Regions from separate parts of the Clostridium chauvoei genome, predicted to be linked through region 2. Evidence: a T-box and tRNA genes for the amino acid it is inferred to sense, from the RefSeq annotation. Region 2 holds a T-box; the other holds one or more tRNA genes.

Region 1 (11,732 bases), 360 kb from region 2:
TGTGTGATTTTGTTTGGTTAGAGATTCAATTTTAACATGAAATTAGGGGGTCGTTATTTTTTTATACAAAAAAACTGGCGAAACCTTGATATATAAAGATTTAAAAAGAAAAGTAGTGTAAAAAACTTTACACTAACCTAATGTAGAGGGAGGAATAAGTATGAAAATGTCCAATATGCTTATATCAACTTTAAGAGAGGTTCCAGCAGAAGCTGAAATAGACAGTCATAAGTTGATGTTAAGAGCAGGAATGATAAGAAAAATGGCTTCAGGGGTATATAATTATCTTACTTTAGGCTTAAAAGTTTTAAAAAATGTAGAAGATATAGTTAGAGAAGAAATGAATGCAGCAGGTGCTCAAGAATTTTTAGCATCAGCAGTTTTACCAGCTGAATTATGGCAAGAATCAGGTAGATGGGATATATACGGAGAAGAGATGTTTAGATTAAAAGATAGAAATAATAGAGATTTCTGTCTTGGACCAACACATGAAGAAGTATTTACTGATATTGCTAGAAATGAAATAAAGTCATACAAACAATTACCAGTAAATCTATATCAAATTCAAACTAAATATAGAGATGAAAGAAGACCAAGATTTGGAGTTATGAGATCAAGAGAGTTTGTAATGAAAGATGCTTATAGCTTTGATAAAGATCAAGAAGGATTAGATTTATCATTTAATAAGATGCATGATGCATATGTTAAAATATTCAATAGATGCGGATTAGACGCTAAATGTGTAGAAGCTGACTCAGGTGCAATTGGTGGATCAAATTCAGCAGAATTCATGGTTAAATCAGAAGTAGGAGAAGATGATGTAGTATTCTGTACAGAATGTAATTATGCAGCGAATATGGAAAAAGCACCATCAACACCAGAAAAGGCTGAAAAAGAAGATGCAAAAGAGTTAGTAAAAACAGAAACTCCAAACGTTAGAACTATAGAAGAATTAGTTAAATTCTTTAACACAACAGAAAAAAGTTTTGCAAAAACATTAATATTTAATGCTGATGGTAAAATTGTTGCTGTAATGGTTAGAGGAGATAGAGAAGTTAATGAAGTAAAAGTTTCAAATGCTTTAGGTGGAATTGTTAACTTAAATATGGCAACAGCAGAAGAAGTTTTAGCAGCTACAAATGCAGCAATAGGCTTTGCAGGTCCTATAGGAATAAAAGTAGAAGAACTTCTAGTAGATGAAGAAGTAGTTAATATGTATAACTTCATAGTTGGAGCAAATGAAACAGGATACCATTTTGAAAATGTGAACTTCGGAAGAGACTTTGATGGTAAAGTTGGAGATTATAGAAATATAACTGTAGGAGAAAAATGTCCAGTATGTGGAGAAAAGGTTACAATAGCAAGAGGAACAGAAGTTGGGCATATATTTAAATTAGGAACAAAGTACTCAGAAGCTATGAAAGCTACTTTTATAGATGAAAATGGAAAAGAAAAGCCATTTATAATGGGTTGCTATGGAATTGGAGTAACAAGAACAATGGCTTCAATAATAGAACAACATCATGATGAAAACGGAATAGTATGGCCATTATCTGTAGCACCATATCATGTTACAGTAATACCAGTTAATATAAAAGATGAAAACCAAATGGAAATAGCTAATAAGCTATATGCAGAGTTAAAAGAACTAGGAGTAGAAGCTTTATTAGATGATAGAAACGAAAGAGCAGGAGTTAAATTCAAAGATTCAGAATTAATTGGAATTCCAATGAGAATAACTGTTGGTAAAAAAATAACAGATGGTGAAATTGAATTTAAGCTAAGAAGCTCAGAAGTAGAAGTTATAAAGATAGAAGAAGCTATCAATAAAGTTAGAGATGAATTTAAGAAAAATAATATATTTATTAGATAGGAGGTACTGCAATGAAGATTTACAATTCTTTAACTAGAAAAAAAGAAGAATTTATTCCTATAACTCCAGGTAAGGTGAAAATGTATGTTTGTGGACCTACAGTGTACAATTATTTTCATATAGGAAACGGCAGAACTTTTATTATTTTTGATACAATAAGAAGATATCTAGAGTATAGAGGTTATGATGTAACATTTATACAAAACTTTACAGATATTGATGATAAGATGATAAAGAAAGCAAATGAAGAATCAACTACTGTTAAAGAGATAGGTGATAAATATATTTGTGAGTATTATAAAGATGCTGATGGATTAAATATAAAAAGAGCATCAGTAAATCCAAGAGCAACTGAATATATATCAGATATTATTGAATTTGTAGAAAGTTTAATAGAAAAGGGATATGCATATGAAGTTGATGGAGATGTATATTTTAGAACAAAGAAATTTGAAGGTTATGGGAAATTAGTAGGTCAAAATCTAGAAGATTTACAAGCTGGAGCTAGAATAAATGTAGATGAAAGAAAAGAAGATCCTATGGATTTTGCTGTTTGGAAGTCTCAAAAACCAGGTGAACCTGCTTGGGAAAGTCCTTGGGGAATGGGAAGACCAGGTTGGCATATAGAGTGTTCATGTATGGCTAAAAAACTATTAGGCGATACTATAGATATACATGCAGGTGGTATGGATTTAGCTTTCCCACACCATGAAAATGAAATTGCCCAAAGTGAAGCATTAACAGGGAAGACTTTTGCAAATTACTGGGTACATGGGGCATTTTTAAATGTTAATAATCAAAAAATGTCTAAGTCATTAAACAATTTCTTAACAGCTAGAGATGCTTTAAAAGATTATGAAGCAGATGTAATAAGATTTTTAATGCTATCAGGACACTATAGAGTACAATTGAATTTTAGTAAAGAGTTATTAGATTCAGCTAAAGCATCAATTGAAAGACTATATAATGCTATATCAAACTTAGAAAATCTTATTGATGAAGTAACAAAAGAAAAAATGGATGATAAAGAAAAAGAATACTTAATATCATTAGATAAATACAGACAAAAATATATAGAGAAAATGGATGATGATTTTAATACAGCAGATGCTATAACAGCTATATTTGATTTAATTAAAGATACAAATAGCAATATAACAATAGAGTCATCAAAAGAATTATGTGAAAAAGCTCTCGAATTAATAAAAGAATTAGGACTACCGTTAGGAATACTTCAAAACTCAACTAAAGGAAGTTTAGAAGATGAAATTGAAGCATTAATTGAACAAAGACAACAAGCAAGAAAAGATAGAGATTTTGCCTTAGCAGATAAGATAAGAGATGATCTTAAAGCTAGAAATATAGTATTAGAAGATACTCCACAAGGAGTTAGATGGAAAAAGATTAATTAAAATATCAAGGCTGCAATATTGCAGCCTTTATTTAAAGGAGAGAATCATGTTAGATGATTTAAAAATTAGAGAATTTAGTAAAGAAGAGGCAAGACAATTAAATCCTTTGCAATTAGCATTGATAGGGGATGGGGTATATGAAATATACATAAGAAATTATATACTTACAGAAAATACTGATTTATCAGCTCATAAAATGCATGTAAAAGCTATAGGTTATGTAAAAGCTAAGAGCCAGTCTACAATAATGCATAATATAGAAGACATGTTAACAGAAGAAGAACTTTATATTTATAAGAGAGGTAGAAATGCAAAGTCTGCTACAGTACCTAAAAATGCTGATGTAAGAGACTATAGAAATGCAACAGGCTTTGAAGCTTTAGTAGGGTATTTATATTTAATTGGAGATAAAGAAAGACTAACAAAGGTATTAGAAACTAGTGTAAAGATAGAATTATAATAAATATAAGGAATAGGAGTGATTATAGTGACGAAAGGAACTAGATTAGAAAGAAAAAATGCTAGATTAGAGAGAGAAGTTTTTTCAGGAAGCAATAAAAATTCTAAGAGAAACTTTAGAGAACCTAGAAAAGGAAGAGAGTATAATAATAATCAAGAGTACATAGAAAATAAGGAGAATACTTCTAAAAATGTACAATCAATGAGAGAAGACTTAATAGTTGGTAGAAATGCCGTTATGGAAGTTTTAAAAAGTGATAGAACTATAGAGTGCTTATATATAGCAAAAGGTGATGTAGAAGGATCAATTAAAGCTATAATAAACTTAGCAAGAGAGAAGAGCATTGTTATTAAAGAAGTTGATAGAAAAAAACTAGACTCAATGAGTGAAGGCGCAAATCATCAAGGAACAATAGCTTTAGTTACGCCATTTAAATATTGTGAAGTTGTAGATATATTAAAAATAGCTAAAGAAAAAAATGAAGATCCATTTATAATAATCTTAGATGAAATAGAGGACCCACACAATTTAGGTTCAATAATAAGAACTGCAGAGTTATGTGGGGCGCATGGAATTATAATACCAAAAAGAAGAAATGTTGGAATAACATCAACAGTATATAAATGTTCAGTAGGAGCTATAGAGCATATGAATATAGCAAAAGTAACAAATATAAATGCTATAATAGATGAATTAAAAGAAGAAGGCGTTTGGGTATATGGAGCTGATATAGAAGGTACAGAGTATAGTTATGAAGTTAACTTTAATGGACCATGTGCAATTGTTATTGGGAGTGAAGGAAGAGGTATATCTAAATTAACATTAAAAAAATGTGATAAGTTAGTTAAAATTCCGATGATAGGAAAAATTAACTCTTTAAATGCTTCAGTTGCAGGTGGTATAATGATGTATGAAGTATTAAAGGGAAGACTATCAAAATAAACTTGGAAATATAAAAGAGGTAAATTGTGAAGATCATATTTGTTGATGGATACAATGTAGTTAATAGTTGGCCTAATTTGAAAAATGAAAAAGACCATAGCTTCCAAGGAACAAGACAAAATTTAATAGATATACTACATAATTATGGAGTGTATAATGATTGTAAAATTGTTATAGTTTTTGATGCTCATAAAGTTAGTGGAAGTATAGAGAAAAAAGAAAGTATTAATAAAAATATAACTGTAGTATTTACTAAAGATGGAGAAACGGCAGATTCTTATATTGAAAGAGAAGTCCATAATCTAGGAAGAAAATTTGAAGTTTACGTAGTTACTTCAGATTGGCTAGAGCAACAAACTATATTTCAAAGAGGTGCTGTAAGAGTATCAGCTTTAGAGTTTTACAATGATATAATACAATCAGAGTTACTTATAAAAAATAAAACGAGAAAGAATTATACAGTTAATAAAAATCATTTAGGTGACAATATTAACAATGAAACTTTACTAAAGTTAGAAGCTATGAGAAGAAGTAAGTAAATTATTTGAATAAAATAATACAAATAGGATGTAATTGTAGAAAAAAATATGGGGTTGAGGGGGAAAAAGTGTGGATAATAAGGGATGTGTTGCAGAAACTGTTATTGGCTTTGAAGATATGCTGGATGAAGAAATTGTAGTCGAATCCCAGAAAGGAAATATACGAGCCCAAGAGTATCTAATATCTAAATATGAAAACTTTGTAAAACTAAAATCAAAATCATATTTTCTTATTGGGGCAGACAAAGAAGATATATATCAAGAAGGGATGATTGGGTTATATAAAGCTATAAGAGATTTTAAAACAGATAAGTTAACAAGTTTTAAAGCTTTTGCAGAACTTTGTGTAACAAGACAAATTATAACAGCTATTAAAACTGCAACAAGACAAAAACATATTCCTTTAAATACATATGTATCATTAAATAAACCTATTTATGAAGAAGAATCTGATAGAACACTATTAGATATTCTTTCAGGATTTAGAATAAGTGATCCTGAAGAACTCATAATAGGAGAAGAGCAAATGAAAAGTATAGAAGGAGAGATGCAAAAGGTTCTATCAAGTTTAGAGCTAGAAGTGCTTCAATCCTATTTAGATGGGAAATCATATCAAGAAATTGCATGTGATTTAGACAGACAATCAAAGTCTATAGATAACGCTTTACAAAGAGTAAAAAGGAAACTAGAAAAATGTTTAGATACTAGAAAATAAAGTATTTATTTTTTATTGACAAAGGTTTTAAATAATAGTAAACTTTATAATTGGTATATTAAACTACAGAGCAAGCAAGAGTGCTCACGTAGCTCAGTTGGTAGAGCGTCGCCTTGGTAAGGCGGAGGTCGTCGGTTCAATCCCGATCGTGAGCTCCAGTATAGTTGATTTTACATTTATAATTTCAACATATTTTAAAAAGTACAAAACGCTAGGCAAAGTTTATTAGAAAGATTAAAGGAGGAATTTACAATGGCAAAGCAAAAATTCGAAAGAAGCAAACCACACGTAAACATTGGAACAATTGGTCACGTTGACCACGGTAAGACTACATTAACAGCTGCAATCACAACTGTTTTAGCAAACAGAGGATTAGCAGAATCATTCAAATATGATGAAATTGATAAGGCTCCAGAAGAAAAAGAAAGAGGAATCACAATCAATACAGCACACGTTGAATACCAAACAGACAACAGACACTATGCACACGTTGACTGTCCAGGACATGCTGACTATGTTAAGAACATGATCACAGGAGCAGCACAAATGGATGGAGCAATCCTAGTTTGTTCAGCAGCAGATGGTCCAATGCCACAAACAAGAGAACATATACTACTAGCATCAAGAGTTGGTGTTGACTATATCGTAGTATTCTTAAACAAGGCAGATATGGTAGATGACGAAGAATTATTAGAATTAGTAGAAATGGAAGTTAGAGAATTATTATCAGAATACAACTTCCCAGGAGATGATATTCCAGTAATCAAGGGATCAGCTTTAGTAGCATTAGAAAACCCAACAGATGAAAAAGCAATCGCTCCAATCTTAGAATTAATGGAAGCAGTAGATAGCTATATTCCAACACCAGAAAGAGCAACAGATAAGCCATTCTTAATGCCAGTAGAAGATGTATTCACAATCACTGGTAGAGGAACAGTTGCAACAGGAAGAGTTGAAAGAGGAGTTCTTCACGTAGGAGACGAAGTAGAAATCGTTGGATTATCAGAAGAAAGCAGAAAAGTAGTAGTAACAGGAATAGAAATGTTCAGAAAGTTACTAGACGAAGCACAAGCTGGAGATAACGTAGGAGTTCTTTTAAGAGGTGTTCAAAGAACAGACATCGAAAGAGGTCAAGTATTAGCAAAGACTGGATCAGTTAAGCCACACAGCAAGTTCGTAGGTCAAGTATACGTACTTAAGAAAGAAGAAGGTGGAAGACATACTCCATTCTTCGATGGATACAGACCACAATTCTACTTCAGAACAACAGACGTTACTGGATCAATCAAATTACCAGACGGAATGGAAATGGTTATGCCAGGAGACCACATTGATATGAACGTTGAATTAATCACTCAAGTAGCAATGGATGAAGGATTAAGATTCGCTATCAGAGAAGGTGGAAGAACTGTAGGTTCAGGAGTTGTTACTAGCATAATCGAATAAGACATATATAACATATAAGTAATAGGACTGGGTTTGTTTACCTAGTCCTTTACAAAGGTTGATATATTGACATAATACTTTATTTGTGATAATGTGTTTAAGTAATTAACGAATAAAATAACATTAGAGCAAATAAGTTTTGATATTATTTACGATAAACTGGAGGTGCAGACTGTGAGAGTAAAGATAACTTTAGCATGCACAGAGTGTAAGCAAAGAAATTACAATTCAATGAAGAACAAGAAGAATAACCCAGACAGATTAGACATGCAAAAATACTGCAAGTTCTGTAAGAAGCATACACTTCATAGAGAAACAAAATAATTAGCTAATATAATAGATGCACATGCTCACGAGAAATAAGGATGTGAAGTATAATGGCTGTTAAGGAAAATGTAAATTTAACTAAAACTCCATCTGAAAAAGGTGGAATATCTAAATTTTTTAGAGAGGTTAAGGCAGAAGTTAAAAGAATAACTTGGCCTTCTAAAAATGACACTAAAAAAGCGTTAATTGCAGTTGGCGTAGTAGCTCTAATATATATGATATTAGTAGGCGGGTTAGATTATATTTTTCAAAACCTCTTTGAATTATTGTTAAAATTGAAATAAGGAGGTTTAGGTGGTTTTCACCTATTAAGAAAATATGAGTGATAGAGCAAGATGGTATGTTGTACACACATACTCAGGCTATGAAAACAAAGTAAAAGCAAATCTTGAAAAGACCATCGAAAACAGAAATCTTGAAAACTTACTTCAAGACATTCAAGTGCCTATGGAAGAAGTTATAGAAGAGAAAGATGGTAAACAAAAGATTTCTCTTAAAAAGAAATTCCCTGGATATGTGTTAGTAAAAATGCTAATGACAGATGAATCATGGTATGTGGTTAGAAATACAAGAGGCGTAACAGGATTTGTTGGTCCAGCGTCTAAACCAGTACCGCTTACTGATGATGAAGTTGAATCAATGGGAGTTATAGAAACACCTATTGAAATAGACTTAGAAGTAGGGGAAAGCGTAAGAGTTATCTCAGGTCCGCTAAGAGAATTTGTAGCGACTATTCAAGAGATTAATTTAGAAAAACGCAAAATAAAAGCATCAATCGATATGTTCGGCAGAGAAACTCTAGCTGAACTAGATTTTACACAAGTTGAAAAATTAGTTTAATAAATTATAAGCTAATGTTTTAATAAAGTGGGAGGACTAAAAAGTCCGTATTACCACAGTATAGGAGGAAAAATACATGGCTAAGAAAGTAACAGGAATGATCAAACTTCAACTTGCTGCAGGTAAGGCAACACCAGCACCACCAGTTGGGCCAGCATTAGGTCAACATGGTGTTAATATTATGGGTTTCTGTAAGGAGTTCAACGCAAAAACTGCTAATCAAGCTGGTTTAATAATACCAGTAGTTATAACAGTTTACCAAGATAGATCTTTTAGTTTTATCTTAAAGACTCCTCCAGCAGCAGTTCTTATCAAAAAGGAATTAGGACTAGAAAGTGGTTCAGGAGTTCCAAACAGAACTAAGGTTGGTAAGTTAACAAAGGATCAAGTAAGAAAAATTGCTGAATTAAAAATGCCAGACTTAAACGCAGCAACAATCGAAACTGCTATGAGCATGATCGAAGGTACTGCAAGAAGTATGGGCGTAACTATTGAAGAGTAATTCGTAAAAGCGTGGGAGGTAAAAACCGTTAAAACCACAAAGGAGGCAAATTATGGGAAAGAATTATATTGAAAGTGCAAAATTAATAGATAAAAATGTTCTATATACTCCATCAGAAGCTTTAGACTTAGCTGTTAAAACTGCAAAAGCTAAATTTGATGAAACTATAGAATTACACGTTAGATTAGGGGTTGACCCAAGACATGCAGACCAACAAGTTAGAGGAGCAGTAGTTCTTCCAAACGGAACTGGTAAAACTGTAAGAGTATTAGTATTTGCTAAAGGTGAAAAGGCTAAAGAAGCTCAAGAAGCTGGAGCAGATTTCGTTGGAGCTGAAGATTTAGTTCAAAAGATTCAAAGCGAAAACTGGTTTGACTACGATGTAGTTGTAGCTACACCAGATATGATGGGTGTTGTTGGTAGAATCGGTAGAGTTTTAGGACCTAAGGGATTAATGCCAAACCCAAAATCAGGTACAGTTACATTTGATGTTGCTAAGGCAATAGCTGAAATAAAAGCTGGTAAAGTAGAATATAGAGTTGATAAAACTGCTATCGTTCACTGCCCAATCGGTAAGAAGTCATTTGGTGTTGAAAAATTACAACAAAACTTCCATGCTTTAATGGACGCTTTAGTTAAGGCTAAACCAGCAGCTGCTAAGGGACAATACGTTAAGTCAGTATCTGTTTCAAGCACAATGGGACCTGGAGCAAAAGTTAATCCAACAAAAGTTTTAGATTAATATTGACATCATAGAACTTATGTAATATAATAAGTTCTGTTGTAAAAGAAAATACTGTTTCCAAAGACAGTAGGTGCCGAAAGGTTTAAAGATAATCACCTACCTAGGAATGCCAAGGTTAGTGATTATTGGTCTTCCTGCGTCGATGGGAAGGCCTTTCTTAATATAAATTTGCAGTTTGAAGACTGTGAGGAGGTGGACACACAGTAATGAACAAGAATAGACAAATTAAAGAAGCTAAAGTAGCTGAAATAAAAGAAAAACTTGAAAAAGCTCAAGCGGTAGTTTTAGCTCAATATCAAGGTTTAACTGTTGAAGAAGATACAGCTTTAAGAAAATCTTTAAGAGAAGCTGGTGTTGAATACAAAGTTTATAAGAATAGCTTAGTAACATTAGCTGCTAAAGAATTAGGTTTAGATGGTGTAGAACAATACTTAGAAGGACCTGTTTCAATAGCTTTCGGATACGAAGATGCTACTGCTCCTGCAAGAGTGTTACACACATTTGCAAAGGATCATAAGAAATTAGAATTAAAGGCTGGTATAGTAGATGGAACTATCTACAATAAGGCAGAAGTTGAACAACTTGCTACAATACCACCAAAAGAAGTGCTTATTGCAAAACTTCTTGGAAGCTTCAAGGCTCCATTATCAAACCTTGCATACTTATTAAATGCAATTAAAGAAAAAAAAGAATCAGAATCAGCTGAATAATAACTGATTAAAAAATTTGGAGGTGCAATTATAATGACAAGAGAAGATATAATTCAAGCTATTAAAGAAATGAGCGTTTTAGAATTAAATGAATTAGTAAAAGCTTGCGAAGAGGAGTTCGGTGTTAGTGCTGCTGCTCCAGTAGCAGTTGCAGGTGGTGCTGTTGCAGGTGCTGCTGCTGAAGAAAAGACTGAATTTGATGTAATATTAGCTAACGCTGGTGGACAAAAAATAAAGGTTATCAAAGTAGTTAGAGAATTAACTGGATTAGGATTAAAAGAAGCTAAGGAAATAGTTGATGGAGCTCCTAAGACACTTAAGGAAGCTGTATCAAAGGAAGCTGCTGAAGATATGAAAGCTAAATTAGCTGAAGTTGGAGCAGAAGTAGAAATAAAGTAATTTAAACTTTATATAAAAAGGTGCTGTAATGGCACCTTTTTAATTGCCTAAATGAAACTATATAAAATATCATATTCCTGGGATACTTTATATAGTTTTATAATGTTTTGGTTTATAAAAATTAAATTATACTTAAAAATTTATACTAACAGGTATTAAATATTGACAACACAAAACAATTATGATACTATCATAAAATGTACTATTCAATATGGATAAGTCTATATTCAAATTGAAAATAGGTATAATCAAGAACAGATGTGGTTATACTAATAAGTGATGCTGTCCGAAAGCGTAAGTCCTTAGGGGAAGTATGCTTTTGGTTATTTTAGTTTTATACAAGGGGTGAAAATTCATGGTACATCCTGTCCAAGTTGGAAAAAGAACTAGAATGAGTTTTGGTAAGGTTAAAGACGTAACTGAAATGCCAAATCTTATTGAAGTACAATTAGATTCTTATCAGTGGTTTTTAAAGGAAGGTCTTCATGAAGTATTTGATGACGTTAATCCGATAACAAACTTTACTGGAAATCTAGTACTTGAATTTATTGACTATAAACTTGATATGGAAAATATTAAGTACTCAGTGGAAGAGTGTAAGGAAAGAGACGCAACTTATGCTGCACCATTAAAAGTTTCAGTAAGATTACAAAATAATGAAACTGGAGAAATTAAAGAACAAGAAGTATTTATGGGTGATTTCCCACTAATGACTGAACAAGGAACTTTCATCATAAACGGTGCTGAAAGAGTAATTGTTAGCCAATTAGTAAGATCACCAGGTGTTTATTACAATTATAGTGTTGATAAGACTGGTAAAAA
Region 2 (11,732 bases):
TTGTCAAGGCAATTACTTTTCCATCTACTGTATAAATACGACTAATATTTGATTGGTCTAATATCTCCAAAATACCTTTCTGAAAACCAGCTATTATCTGTGGTTCTTCATCAGAAAGCTTTTTTATTATATTATTTATTTCATCTGTCATCTTATCAGTAATTATAATAACTTTTGGTTCTTTACAGCTATTATCAATTTTTATTTCAACTTGCATCTAATTACCTCCTTCTTATGGTGATATTATAAACATATAAAGACCTATACTCTACTGTTTTTTCATAAGTGGTCAATATTTAAAGATAAGTGGTGAAAATTACACAATTGCTTATACTTATAATTCATCCACCATTTTTTTACTTAACTATTTATATAATAAATAATAATACCCCAACGAATATAATCCGAAAGGGTATTATCTATATTAAGACTTACTATTAGATACTTTGAATTACTCTACATCTGCTTTTTAGTAAATCCTTTATTGCTTTTTCTCTATATTTTTCAACACTATAAAAATTAATAGTATCTATTTTATTATTTAATTCCTTGGCCCATTTTTTATATTTTTTAGGGTTCCTCTTAATAACATCCTTAGCCTGATCCCTATTCTTAATATAGAATGTACCTAAATCTGAATAACTATCAAAGTCAAACTCTTTTAGTTCATACTCCATATGAAAATTCAATAATGAAAATCCATTATCAAATATAGGAGCTAATTTTTCAATTTCTCCTGTATTATTATTTCTAATAAATCCAAAATTATTAAAATGTCTATCTTTATTTTCAATAATATAGTCAAAAACTATCATATCATCTATTCCTAACATTATTTCATCAGAAACTAAACTTTTAATATCATTATATTTCCATCTATCTTTAGTCCCTACTTCTGTAGATAAAAACTCTGCCATTGTTAGGTACCCATGATCAACATCAGTAAACAACTTGCATTTAGTACATAAGATATCTTGCCATCTATCTAATTCATATTTAATATGTGGTATTCCTATTATATCAGCAACTTGTGATGCAATAACCTCTGAATAAGGTTCATTACCTGCATTGGCCGCTCCTGATGAGCCCTTTTTATATAAATAGATTCCATCATCTAGTTGTCTCCATGCTTTACCTAACATTCCTTGTGTAGTTAATTCAGGTGTATTTATTCTACCACCTAAAGATGAAGTATTACCAAAAAAAGTTATTATTCCTAATGATTCTTTAAATCCATTTTCATATAAATTGACACATGAAAAATCTTTATCATACCAGCTTATTTCATCATTTGAATTCTTAATCCAATAAGTATCATTTAATGAAACTCCATTATTAATCTTTAAATAATCAAATGGATCTGGTCTATCACTAAGCATTAAAGCTTCTATTACATTTTCTATATGTTCTCTATTGGTTGGAATTGGTCTGCTATCTAACCAAAAATCAAATATATCTATATTATCCTTTAATCTGTATGGTAATATATTTCTATTTTCCTCATATATTTTTATAACTTCATACTTCTTATCAAGTGTATCAACTTTCTTAAAATCTATTAGAGGTTTATCTTTGGAATATAGTGTATATATATTTTCCATTATTTCACTCTCCCTCTTATATTCTACGTATATCTTTAATAATATAATATCTTAGATATTATATTATAACAATAGTTTATCACATACTAAATGGAACTGTAATTTTGATATAGGGCTATGTGAATAAACTATATTCAGGTAGCGAGATTGAAATTAAAAGCAAAGAAAAAAGCACCCATCCGACCAAGAATAGTGCTTTAAACTCTTAATTAAATCTCTATTTAATTCATATAATAGCCCTAAAACAAAATAAATGTTCTAAGGATTACTTAGTGTTACAGGCACTAAGCTTTTCTTATTTATATAATATCACGTTTTTTTAAAAAATAAACATAATTTTTTGTATCTTATGCCGTTAAAAATAATACAAAGTAAAATAATATAATTGCAATTATAATACTTCCAAGTGCATATAAAAGTTTTTTCATAGTATTCCTCACTATTCTTTATCTTTAAAAATTATTTCATATTTTTTTAAATCATATACATTCCCAAAAAATGCTGTTAACATTTTTTCTCCATTAGTACGAGCATTATCTAATAAACCATTTGCAATAGAATCTTTTTCTGCTTTTTCTTTTAATTCCTTCATTACTTCATTATTTTCTGTAATGGTAACTTTAGTAAAGATACTATCATCCTCATGATATATTTTAAATGAACCTAAGTCTATTTCACTACTTAATACCTTTGACTTTGGTAGCTTTACTTCAATGCTAGTCCCATTTTCTTTCCACTCAATATCTTCAAAATTAAAACCAGCTTTTATAACTATATCGTAGCTATATATGTATTTACTTTGCGTAAATGGTATTGTAATTCCAAACAAGTTCCTTGACTTATCTGTAACATTTAATTCTGTACAATAGGCAGTTTGGGTAGCTAACTCTCCAATATCTTCAAATCCAATTTTTGTAGTCTTATTATCAAATGAAACAAATTTACTTAATCCAATTGCTACAGCAACAATACATGCTAGAATCACAATACCTATTATTTTCTGTTTAATAGAATACCTTTTTAAAAACTTTAATTTAATCCCACCCTTTTTTACCATTTCATTTTGCATACTCATAAACTTTTCCTCTCCCTTTACTTAAAATTCTTCATTACAATAAAGCATACAATTTTCATAAAATAGCATGTCTAAATTCTTAGATGCCTTTATAAATTCTACATAAAAATACATTTTTTATTAGATAAATTAACATAATTATAGCATATTTTTAAATACCCAACTATATTAACTCTAAAAATATGTGTTTATAATCTTAATTCCCTTTTTACATCTTAAAATGACATTTTCCCATTTTATTCTTATGTATATGTTATACATAATTATGTTATAATTTTAAAGTAATATATTAAAATTAAAAGCAAAGAAAAAAGTGCCCCATCCTGCAAAGAGTAGAACTTTTTCTTAATTAATCTTCAATTAATCTTTACCTATTACAACTCTCATATTTTCATCATATTCAATACCTAATTCCTTATATAACTTATCATTTAACTTTATAAGTTTATCATGATAATCCTTGTACTAATTACTTAATATTTTCATGTTAGGTAAAAAGATATCATAGTATCCGCTACTATTAAAAAATTCATTAAGTTGCTTTTTAAACCTATAGAACGGATTCATAATCTTTAATAATGATTTATCATTTTGTTTTTCTATATTATCTAATAATTTTTGCTTATATTTTTCTAACTCTTCCCCTTCTGCATTTAACATATTATTTATTTCACTCTATGTATTTTCTACTAATTAAATTTAGAGTATTACTTATGATACAGTTCAACTTTATATATTCTAATATATAAAATAAATGCAATAATACTTCCATTTAAAATCATTGAAATACTTATTAAAAACTCACTAAAAATTATACTAATAATAAATACTAAAGACATTAATCCAACTACCAATTGCCACTCATAATTGCTTTTTATTTTTTGAGTAATTTCTTGAAACCAGCTACACTTCTTATTTAATTGTATAAATATAGTTAAACTAATTATGTAGGAAATTATCATTAGTAAAATATTTATAGATTTATTCAAATTAATCATCCCCTTATAATAAAATATTATTAACATAAATAATTTATTTTGTATAATTAAAGGTGGATAAATCGTTTATCCACCTTGTTTTTAAACTTAATTTGCTGTTATTTTTAATTTTATAATTCTTTATTTTCAACTTCGTTGTTAATTCTTTTAATTAACTCTTCTAGTTCCATACTACCTTCATCGCCATTCTTTCTACTACGCATAGAAATCTTATTTTCCTGCTCTTCTTTTTCTCCAATAACAATAATGTATTGGATTCTTTCGTTTCTTGCTTCTCTTATTTTATATCCTATTTTTTCGCTTCTAGAATCCATTTCAACTCTTATTCCATTAGCATTTAGTTTGTTTTTAACTTCTTCTGAATAAGCATTGAACTTATCTGATATTGGTAGTATTTTAACTTGAATTGGAGCAAGCCATGTTGGGAATTTACCTGCAAAGTGTTCAATTAATATTCCTATAAATCTTTCTATACTTCCGAATATTACTCTATGAATAACTATTGGTCTATGCTTTTCTCCATCTTTTCCTATATAGTCTAGTTCAAATCTTTGTGGAAGTTGGAAATCTAATTGAATTGTTCCACATTGCCAAGTTCTACCTAAGCTATCTTCAAGGTGAAAATCTATTTTAGGTCCATAAAATGCGCCATCACCTTCATTTATTACATAGTCTAAGTTAAGTTCATTTAATGCTGCTTTTAGTGATTCTTCTGCTAAATTCCAGTCTTCATCACTTCCCATAGAGTCTTCTGGTCTTGTAGATAATTCAATGCTGTATTTGAAGCCAAATATTGAATATACTTTATCAATAAGGTCTACTACACCTTTTATTTCAGATTTTATTTGGTCTGGTAACATGAAAATATGTGCATCATCTTGAGTAAAGGCTCTAACTCTCATAAGTCCATGTAATGCTCCTGAAAGTTCATGTCTATGAACTCTTCCAAGTTCTCCAACTCTCATTGGGAAATCTCTATATGAATGTGCTTCTGATTTATAAACTAGCATTCCTCCTGGGCAATTCATTGGCTTTAATGCAAATTCTTCTTCATCAATCATTGAAGTGTACATATTTTCTTTGTAATGATACCAATGTCCTGAAGTTTCCCATAGCTTTTTATTTAACATAATTGGTGTTTCAACTTCAACATATCCAGCATCATAATGAAGCTTTCTCCAGAAATCAATTAAAGTATTTTTAAGTACTACACCCTTAGGTAAGAAGAATGGGAAACCTGGCCCCTCATTCATAAATGTAAATAACTTTAATTCTTTGCCTAATTTTCTATGGTCTCTTTTCTTAGCTTCTTCTAAGTTATGAAGATGTTTTTCTAGTTGTTCTTTATTTGAAAATGCTACACCATATACTCTTTGTAACATCTTATTTTTTTCGTTTCCTCTCCAATATGCCCCAGCTACACTTGTTAATTTAAAAGCCTTTACGTATTTTGTTGATTTAATATGAGGTCCTCTACAAAGGTCAATATGTTCACCTTGTTTGTATAAAGAGATTTTTTCATTTTCTGGTAAATCTCTTATTAATTCTACCTTATATGGCTCATCTTTTTCTTCCATTAGCTTTATAGCATCTTCTCTTGGAATATCAATTCTTTCAAAGCCTAAGTTTTCTTTAATTATATTATTCATTTCTTTTTCGATTTTTTGTAAATCCTCTGTAGTTAATGGAGTTTCTATGTCAAAATCATAATAAAATCCATTTTCTATTGAAGGTCCTATAGCTAGTTTTGCATCCTTATAAATTCTCTTTACAGCTTGTGCTAATATATGAGAGGTAGAATGTCTTATAACTTCAACTGCTTTTTCATCATCTGCTGTTAATATATTTACCTCATCATTATTTTTTAGCTTGTAGTCTAAATCAACTAAGGTCTTATTAACTTCCCCAACTACTGCTTCTTTTCCTAAATTTCTGCTAATTGATTTTGCAAGATCAAGAACAGTTGAATTTTCTTCAATTTCTCTTATTGATCCATCATTAATTCTTATTTGTATACTCATTCTTTTACCTCCTACTTAAAGTTTAATTTTAAATATAAAAAAAGCATCCATCCCTAGCTTGGGACGAATGCGATTATCCGTGGTTCCACCCAAATTGAATTAAAAAATTCAATTCTTCTCTATAGCTTTAACGACTTTCACCGATGACATTTCACTTAATTTAGCTAATAAATCATAGCTCCAGGGTAGTTTTTCTTATAGTCATATTTAGAAATACTTGCAGTCAATGATATTTCCTCCCTGAAAATTGTATTCTATAATACTTTTCCCTTTCATAGCTTATTTAATATTTAATTTATATCACCTAGATTATAGTCCTTTTAGATTATATTGTAAATACCTAATTAGTATTTAAATTCTAAATATTCAGCTCTTTGTAAATTTTATAAGGTCTACTTGAATAAACTCCTACTAAGTTTTTTACCTTTATTTCTATTCCTGATTCTTCAAGAACCTCTCTTGTTACACCTTCAATTAAATCTTCTCCATTCTCAATTTGTCCCCCTGGAAATTCCCATCCTCTATGTGGATTATTTATTTCTTGTAAATAAGGAATTTAATCGTCTATAAGATCTTTAGTTGCAGGACTTTCTATTAATCTTCCCTTATAATCAAATCTTGATCCATGACATGGACAATCCCATGTTAATTCATCTGCATTCCAATGAAGTTGGCACCCTAAATGAGCACATTTTGTTGTTACAAAAAATGCTTTACCTTCATTGTCTTTATAAACACCAACTTTTTCTCCATCATAATCAACAATTCCACCATGACCATTTTTAATATGTTCTATCCTATTACTTGGAATATAAACTTTTTGTGCAATAAAATTCTTTGCTGTTTGGCTTATATCTTTAGCTATATTATTTATTGATAATGATAAATCAAATCTTTTTGGTGAAAATATATCTGAAAAATCATTTTCTTTTTCTAATATCATATCTGATATTATCATTGCTGCTACCATAGAATTTGTCATTCCCCATTTGTTAAATCCTGTAGCAACATATATATTAGGTGTTTCATAAGAATATTCTCCTATATATGGTATTCCATCCATAGTCATGCAATCTTGAGCTGACCAATAATATTTTTCTTTTGAATTTGGAAATAATTCTTTTGTTACCTGCCTTAACTTATCATAGCTTCCACCCTCTTCATTTTCACCTGTTCTTTGGGTTATTCCGCCTAATAATAACAAGTTTTTATATGTCCTAAAGGAATACCCCTCTTTATCAGCATCTATATACATTCCATCAATATTATTTACATTTTCTAAAGCTATAACATAAGACCTTTCTTGATGCATTCGCATAAAATAATATCCTGGTGTATTCATTATTGGATAATGTGTTGCTACAACTATATGGTTTGCAGTTATCTCTCCCCTATTTGTAACTACTAAATTCTCTTTAATTTCTAACGCTCTAGTATTTTCATATATAATTAAATCCTTTGAAATATCTTTTAAAAATTTTAGTGGATTAAACTGTCCTTGATTATTAAACTTAACAGCTCCTTTAATTTCAAAAGGAAGGTTAGTTTCTTTTATAAATTCAGCCTTGATTCCTAATTTCTTAGCAGCTTCTACCTCTTCTTTAAGCTTATCTATCTCATTTAAAGAATATATATACGCTGACTTCTCTTCAAAATCACACTCTATTTTTCTTTTTTCAATAATTTCTTTATATTTTTTTATGGCTATTTCATTTGCTTTGGCATATTGCCTAGCTCCTTCTTCTCCAAATTCCAATATTAATTTGTTATAGATCAAATCATGTTGAGATGTTATCTTTGCAGTAGTATTTTTAGTGTTTCCACCTGCTATTTCATCTCCTTCAATTACAATTACATCTTTCCCACTTTCCTTTAACATGTAAGCTATTAATACTCCTGCTATTCCTGCACCAATAACTAAAATATCAGTTTTTATGTCTCCCTTTAAAGCTTCTCTTTTTTCAAAATTACAACTTTCGCTCCATATAGATTTCATAAAATCACCTCAATTTTAGTATTCCAATTTTTAAATAATATAAATAATAATTGTATGTATTTTTAATCAATTTATAAAAATCCCCCTAGAAATTTTAATAGTTTTATAGTAAAATTATAAAAAAATAATTGGAGGTATTAATTATGGCTCTTGGATATTTATTTATTTTATTCGTTGTTCTTATAGGAGTAAGTATACTTGGAATAACTTTACTTTACCTTTCAAAAAATGACAAGATAAAAAATATAGCATTTTACGCTTTAGCTGTTTGGGCAATATTAATTGCTTTTCTTAATGCAACTAGCTTACCAACAAACTACTTTACAGAAAAAAGTATTGCATGGGCTGTTGGAATAGTTTCACTAATTGGAGTTATACTTAGGCTTAAAAACCCTAAAAAAACAATTATCCCAAATATCCTTGTAACAGCTTCAATAATATTTGGATTATACACTTTAATATTTTAAATTTAATTTATAAAAATAAGCTATTGTTTCACATTACCAGATGCGAAATAATAGCTTTTAACCATTTAATTTATATATAATTAAACCATTCTCCTTTCATTTTGATATATTCGATTAAAAATAAATATCATTAAAATATTTTATGGCTTTTTATCATGTATAATTATTTGTTTATTTCCCTTTAAGTATATAATTATTTCTTCTTTTGTAATTTGTATTTCTGCCCCCATCATTCCGTAAATAAATCCTATAATCGCTATTGTTACTATAAAAATCATAAGCAGTATATTATGCTTTAAGTTTATGTGTGTAAAACCATTTATGTTAATTATCATAATAAAATACATAATGAAACAATATAAAAATATATCTAAAAATATAGATATAAAGTAGTCTAGTTTTGGATTGATAGATAAACACTCTACTTTTGGCAATCTCATTTTTTTATACTTCATAGTAACTTTTTCTATAAATATTTTTAAAATATACTTATTTATAAAAACTTGTCCCACTATTGATATAACCTTTACTATCATATTAGCTTTTGAAAATATTAATGTTAATATTGCAGTACATAAAGTTAGTAAAATATATGAATATTTTTTAATAAATTCTTTGTTCATTATGTCACATCCTTAATTGCTATTTTATATTTTTTATATCTTAATTATATACCAAGAAAATTAAGTAGAAACTATATTTTCCATAAATACCTTTACAAATTAACTTTTATGAAGAAAAATAATGTATTACTAGATGTTTATGCTAATTCTCTACCTAAAACAATTATTTTTGCTTTAGGAGGAATTTTATTATTAGTTCTTATGCTAAAAATAGATTATAGAAATTTAAAGAAGTACTGTAAATTTATTTATATATCAACAATAATTATTTCTTTGATAACAATATTCTTCTCATCTCATATAAATGGTGCTATTGGATGGGTAATTATTGGACCTATATCTTTTAATATTTTTACTATAGCTCCTTTTTTCTTAATAATTTCTCTAGCTGGGATTTTTGAAAATTGGAATTGGAATAATAAAAAATATTTATGTATAGGATTATTACTAGCTCTTTTACCCAGTTTGATTTTTATACTTGAAGCTTCATTATCTAATGCAACAATATATTTAATTGCAGCTATAACAGTAATGTTTATTTCTGGAGTAAAGTTAAAACATATAATTATTTCATTTTCACCTTTAGTTATATTCCTTACAGGATTTTTTCTTTCTGCTCCCTATAGAATTAACAGGTTATTAGGCTTTCTTAATCCATATAATGACCCTGAAGGTAGTGGCTGGATTTATATTAAGCTAAATGATTTAAGAAATTCTGCTGGATTATTTGGAAATGGTGCAATATTTGCAGCTCAATTCCTATTAAATATATTAATGAATTTCTCTGCTTCACCTATAACAGGTGTAGGACTTCCTTTTATAAGTTATGGAGGAAGCAGCTTATTAATTAACATTTTTGCTATTGCAATAATAAGTAATGTTTATAAATGGAGAAATACTCCTTTTTCATCAATAAATTAAGTAATTTAAAAGGGATATCAAAATAGATATCCCCTTTGTTATTCTTTAACCTTCAATAAATTTATTAATCTCATCTAAGTTCCAGTTTTAAATTCTAATTTCACATAATTATCCAAACTATAAAAGGAATATACATTAACAAGCATAGTACCCTTTGCCATAATCCCCCAAGTGAAAATAGACTATCTTTAAACTTTGGTTTATTCCCTATAGCAAAAAATATAAAGGATATTAAACTTAAAATAAAAAATATAAATGAAATCCAACCTAATACTATATCCCCAGAATTAAATCCTAAAATTGCAAGAAATAGATTTGAAAATTGAAGTGCTACAAACCCAATAGCTGATCCTATTCTATGTGTCTTAGACGAAACTGTAACATCTTCTTTTTTCTCATTTAGAGGAAAAAGACCTGAAATTATCTCATCTCCAAATCCATATATTGAAAGTAACAAAAATATAGTTATTGCCACTCCAAAATTTATATTTTCATAATATAAAAATATTCTATATCCAAAGAAAGGAAAAATAACTCCTGAAGCTATCATCCATAAATTATAAATAATTCCCCAAGGACTATTTTCACATCCTAAAACACTCATAACTTGATTAGTATGACTATATCCTTTATAAGGAATAGCTATAACAAACGGTATGACTAAATCTATTACCATAACACCTAAAAATAACATATCTTTCAAAACAATTCTCCTCCCAACAATACCCTCTCCATACTACTTAAAACATTAGAGAATATCATAAACTTATATTCTCTAAACACTTGTCCTACAAAATTTCACTACGTAAATTACTTTTATATTTTCTACCAATTGGTATAACCTCTCTATTACTTAATACTAATTCTATATTTTTAAATTCTCTTATTTTTGCAATATTAACTATATAACTTCTATGACATCTTTCAAAACCCTTATTACTTAAAGCTTTTTCTATATTATCTATTTTCTCATAAAACTCAAAGTAATTATCCTCAGTATATAAAATAACTTTTCCTTGCCTTGCTTCAAAATAGAATATATCTTTTAGTTTAAAAACTATAGTCTTTCCACTTCTAGTAACCTTATAGCTATCCATTAATTCTTTATTTAATTCTTCAATAGCTCTAAAGAAATTGTTTTCTATTTTTTCTTCCATTGCTGGCTTTATCATATAAGACATAGCTGATACCTCATATCCCTCTAAGGCGTACTTTTTGCTATTACTTAAAAAAATTATTTTAACAGTTTTATCCTTCTTTCTAATTTCTTTTGCAACCTTTAATCCATTAATTCCCTCTAAAATTACATCTAGAAAAATAATATCATATGAAATATCCCCATTTAAATAAGAATCTACTAATTCTTCTCCCTCATCAAATTTATCTATAATAATTCCGATATTATTCTTTAAACATATTTTCCCCAATATATTCTTAAGTAAATTTACATCCTCTTTATTATTATCACAAATAGCCACTTTCACCATACATTTTCCATCCTTAACCCGTATATAACTTAATATTTCCTCAAACAATTTATAATATTAATGTTAAATAAAAAAAAGCCAACTAAAGCATATCATAAACATACTTTAATTGACTCTAAAATCTAAAAATCTTATTTAAAATAATCTATATATGCATTAAATTAATATTTATATCAATTATTATAATATAGGTTATTGTAAATATCTTCAACTATCTATCTGTATTTAATTTTTTACTACAAAGAAGTATTACTTGTAACATTGTAAATGGAAGGGAACTATTTCTTCTATAAGCTAAATATTTTGGTACCCATTGTTTAGTGTACTTCTCTTTAAAGTTTCTAATCCCTATAAAGGAGTAAAAGTTTTGACCATATATTGATAATTGAGCTGCTATACGTTCACTAACAAAGGAATATCTTGATGTCCCTACGTTAGCTAAAGGTGCCATTCCTATATTGAAATTCTTATAGCCTTCTTGCTTTCCATACTCTATGATATTTAAAATCATAAAATCCATAGTGCCTACTATAGCATCATTAG

What was found. A T-box is a leader RNA that pairs with one kind of tRNA and senses whether it is charged. The one in region 2 lies ahead of thrS (threonine--tRNA ligase), so its partner is inferred to be a tRNA-Thr.
Region 1: it encodes a tRNA-Thr, which carries the amino acid that the T-box ahead of thrS (threonine--tRNA ligase) is inferred to sense. The anticodon was not compared.

What each region holds. Positions count from the first base shown of each region.
Region 1 is NZ_CP018624.1:2,388,761-2,400,492, reverse strand. It holds gene BTM21_RS11305 (proline--tRNA ligase) at 161-1,873, shown strand; gene cysS (cysteine--tRNA ligase) at 1,885-3,285, shown strand; gene BTM21_RS11295 (Mini-ribonuclease 3) at 3,332-3,745, shown strand; gene rlmB (23S rRNA (guanosine(2251)-2'-O)-methyltransferase RlmB) at 3,773-4,687, shown strand; gene BTM21_RS11285 (NYN domain-containing protein) at 4,714-5,226, shown strand; gene sigH (RNA polymerase sporulation sigma factor SigH) at 5,297-5,941, shown strand; tRNA gene BTM21_RS11275 (tRNA-Thr) at 6,024-6,099, shown strand; gene tuf (elongation factor Tu) at 6,194-7,387, shown strand; gene rpmG (50S ribosomal protein L33) at 7,562-7,711, shown strand; gene secE (preprotein translocase subunit SecE) at 7,765-7,998, shown strand; gene nusG (transcription termination/antitermination protein NusG) at 8,033-8,554, shown strand; gene rplK (50S ribosomal protein L11) at 8,631-9,056, shown strand; gene rplA (50S ribosomal protein L1) at 9,109-9,798, shown strand; ribosomal protein L10 leader region at 9,841-9,969, shown strand; gene rplJ (50S ribosomal protein L10) at 10,008-10,511, shown strand; gene rplL (50S ribosomal protein L7/L12) at 10,545-10,910, shown strand; gene rpoB (DNA-directed RNA polymerase subunit beta) at 11,266-11,732, shown strand, end outside.
Region 2 is NZ_CP018624.1:2,032,812-2,044,543, forward strand. It holds gene BTM21_RS09545 (LytTR family DNA-binding domain-containing protein) at 1-217, opposite strand, end outside; gene BTM21_RS09550 (HipA domain-containing protein) at 438-1,601, opposite strand; gene BTM21_RS09555 (DUF4230 domain-containing protein) at 2,041-2,676, opposite strand; gene BTM21_RS09560 (hypothetical protein) at 3,142-3,336, opposite strand; gene BTM21_RS09565 (hypothetical protein) at 3,384-3,665, opposite strand; gene thrS (threonine--tRNA ligase) at 3,785-5,695, opposite strand; T-box leader at 5,752-5,980, opposite strand; gene BTM21_RS13985 (NUDIX hydrolase) at 6,054-6,251, opposite strand; gene BTM21_RS09580 (FAD-dependent oxidoreductase) at 6,252-7,691, opposite strand; gene BTM21_RS09585 (hypothetical protein) at 7,835-8,158, shown strand; gene BTM21_RS09590 (hypothetical protein) at 8,299-8,781, opposite strand; gene BTM21_RS09595 (FtsW/RodA/SpoVE family cell cycle protein) at 8,890-9,702, shown strand; gene BTM21_RS09600 (DUF998 domain-containing protein) at 9,803-10,396, opposite strand; gene BTM21_RS09605 (LytR/AlgR family response regulator transcription factor) at 10,491-11,189, opposite strand; gene mprF (bifunctional lysylphosphatidylglycerol flippase/synthetase MprF) at 11,401-11,732, opposite strand, start outside.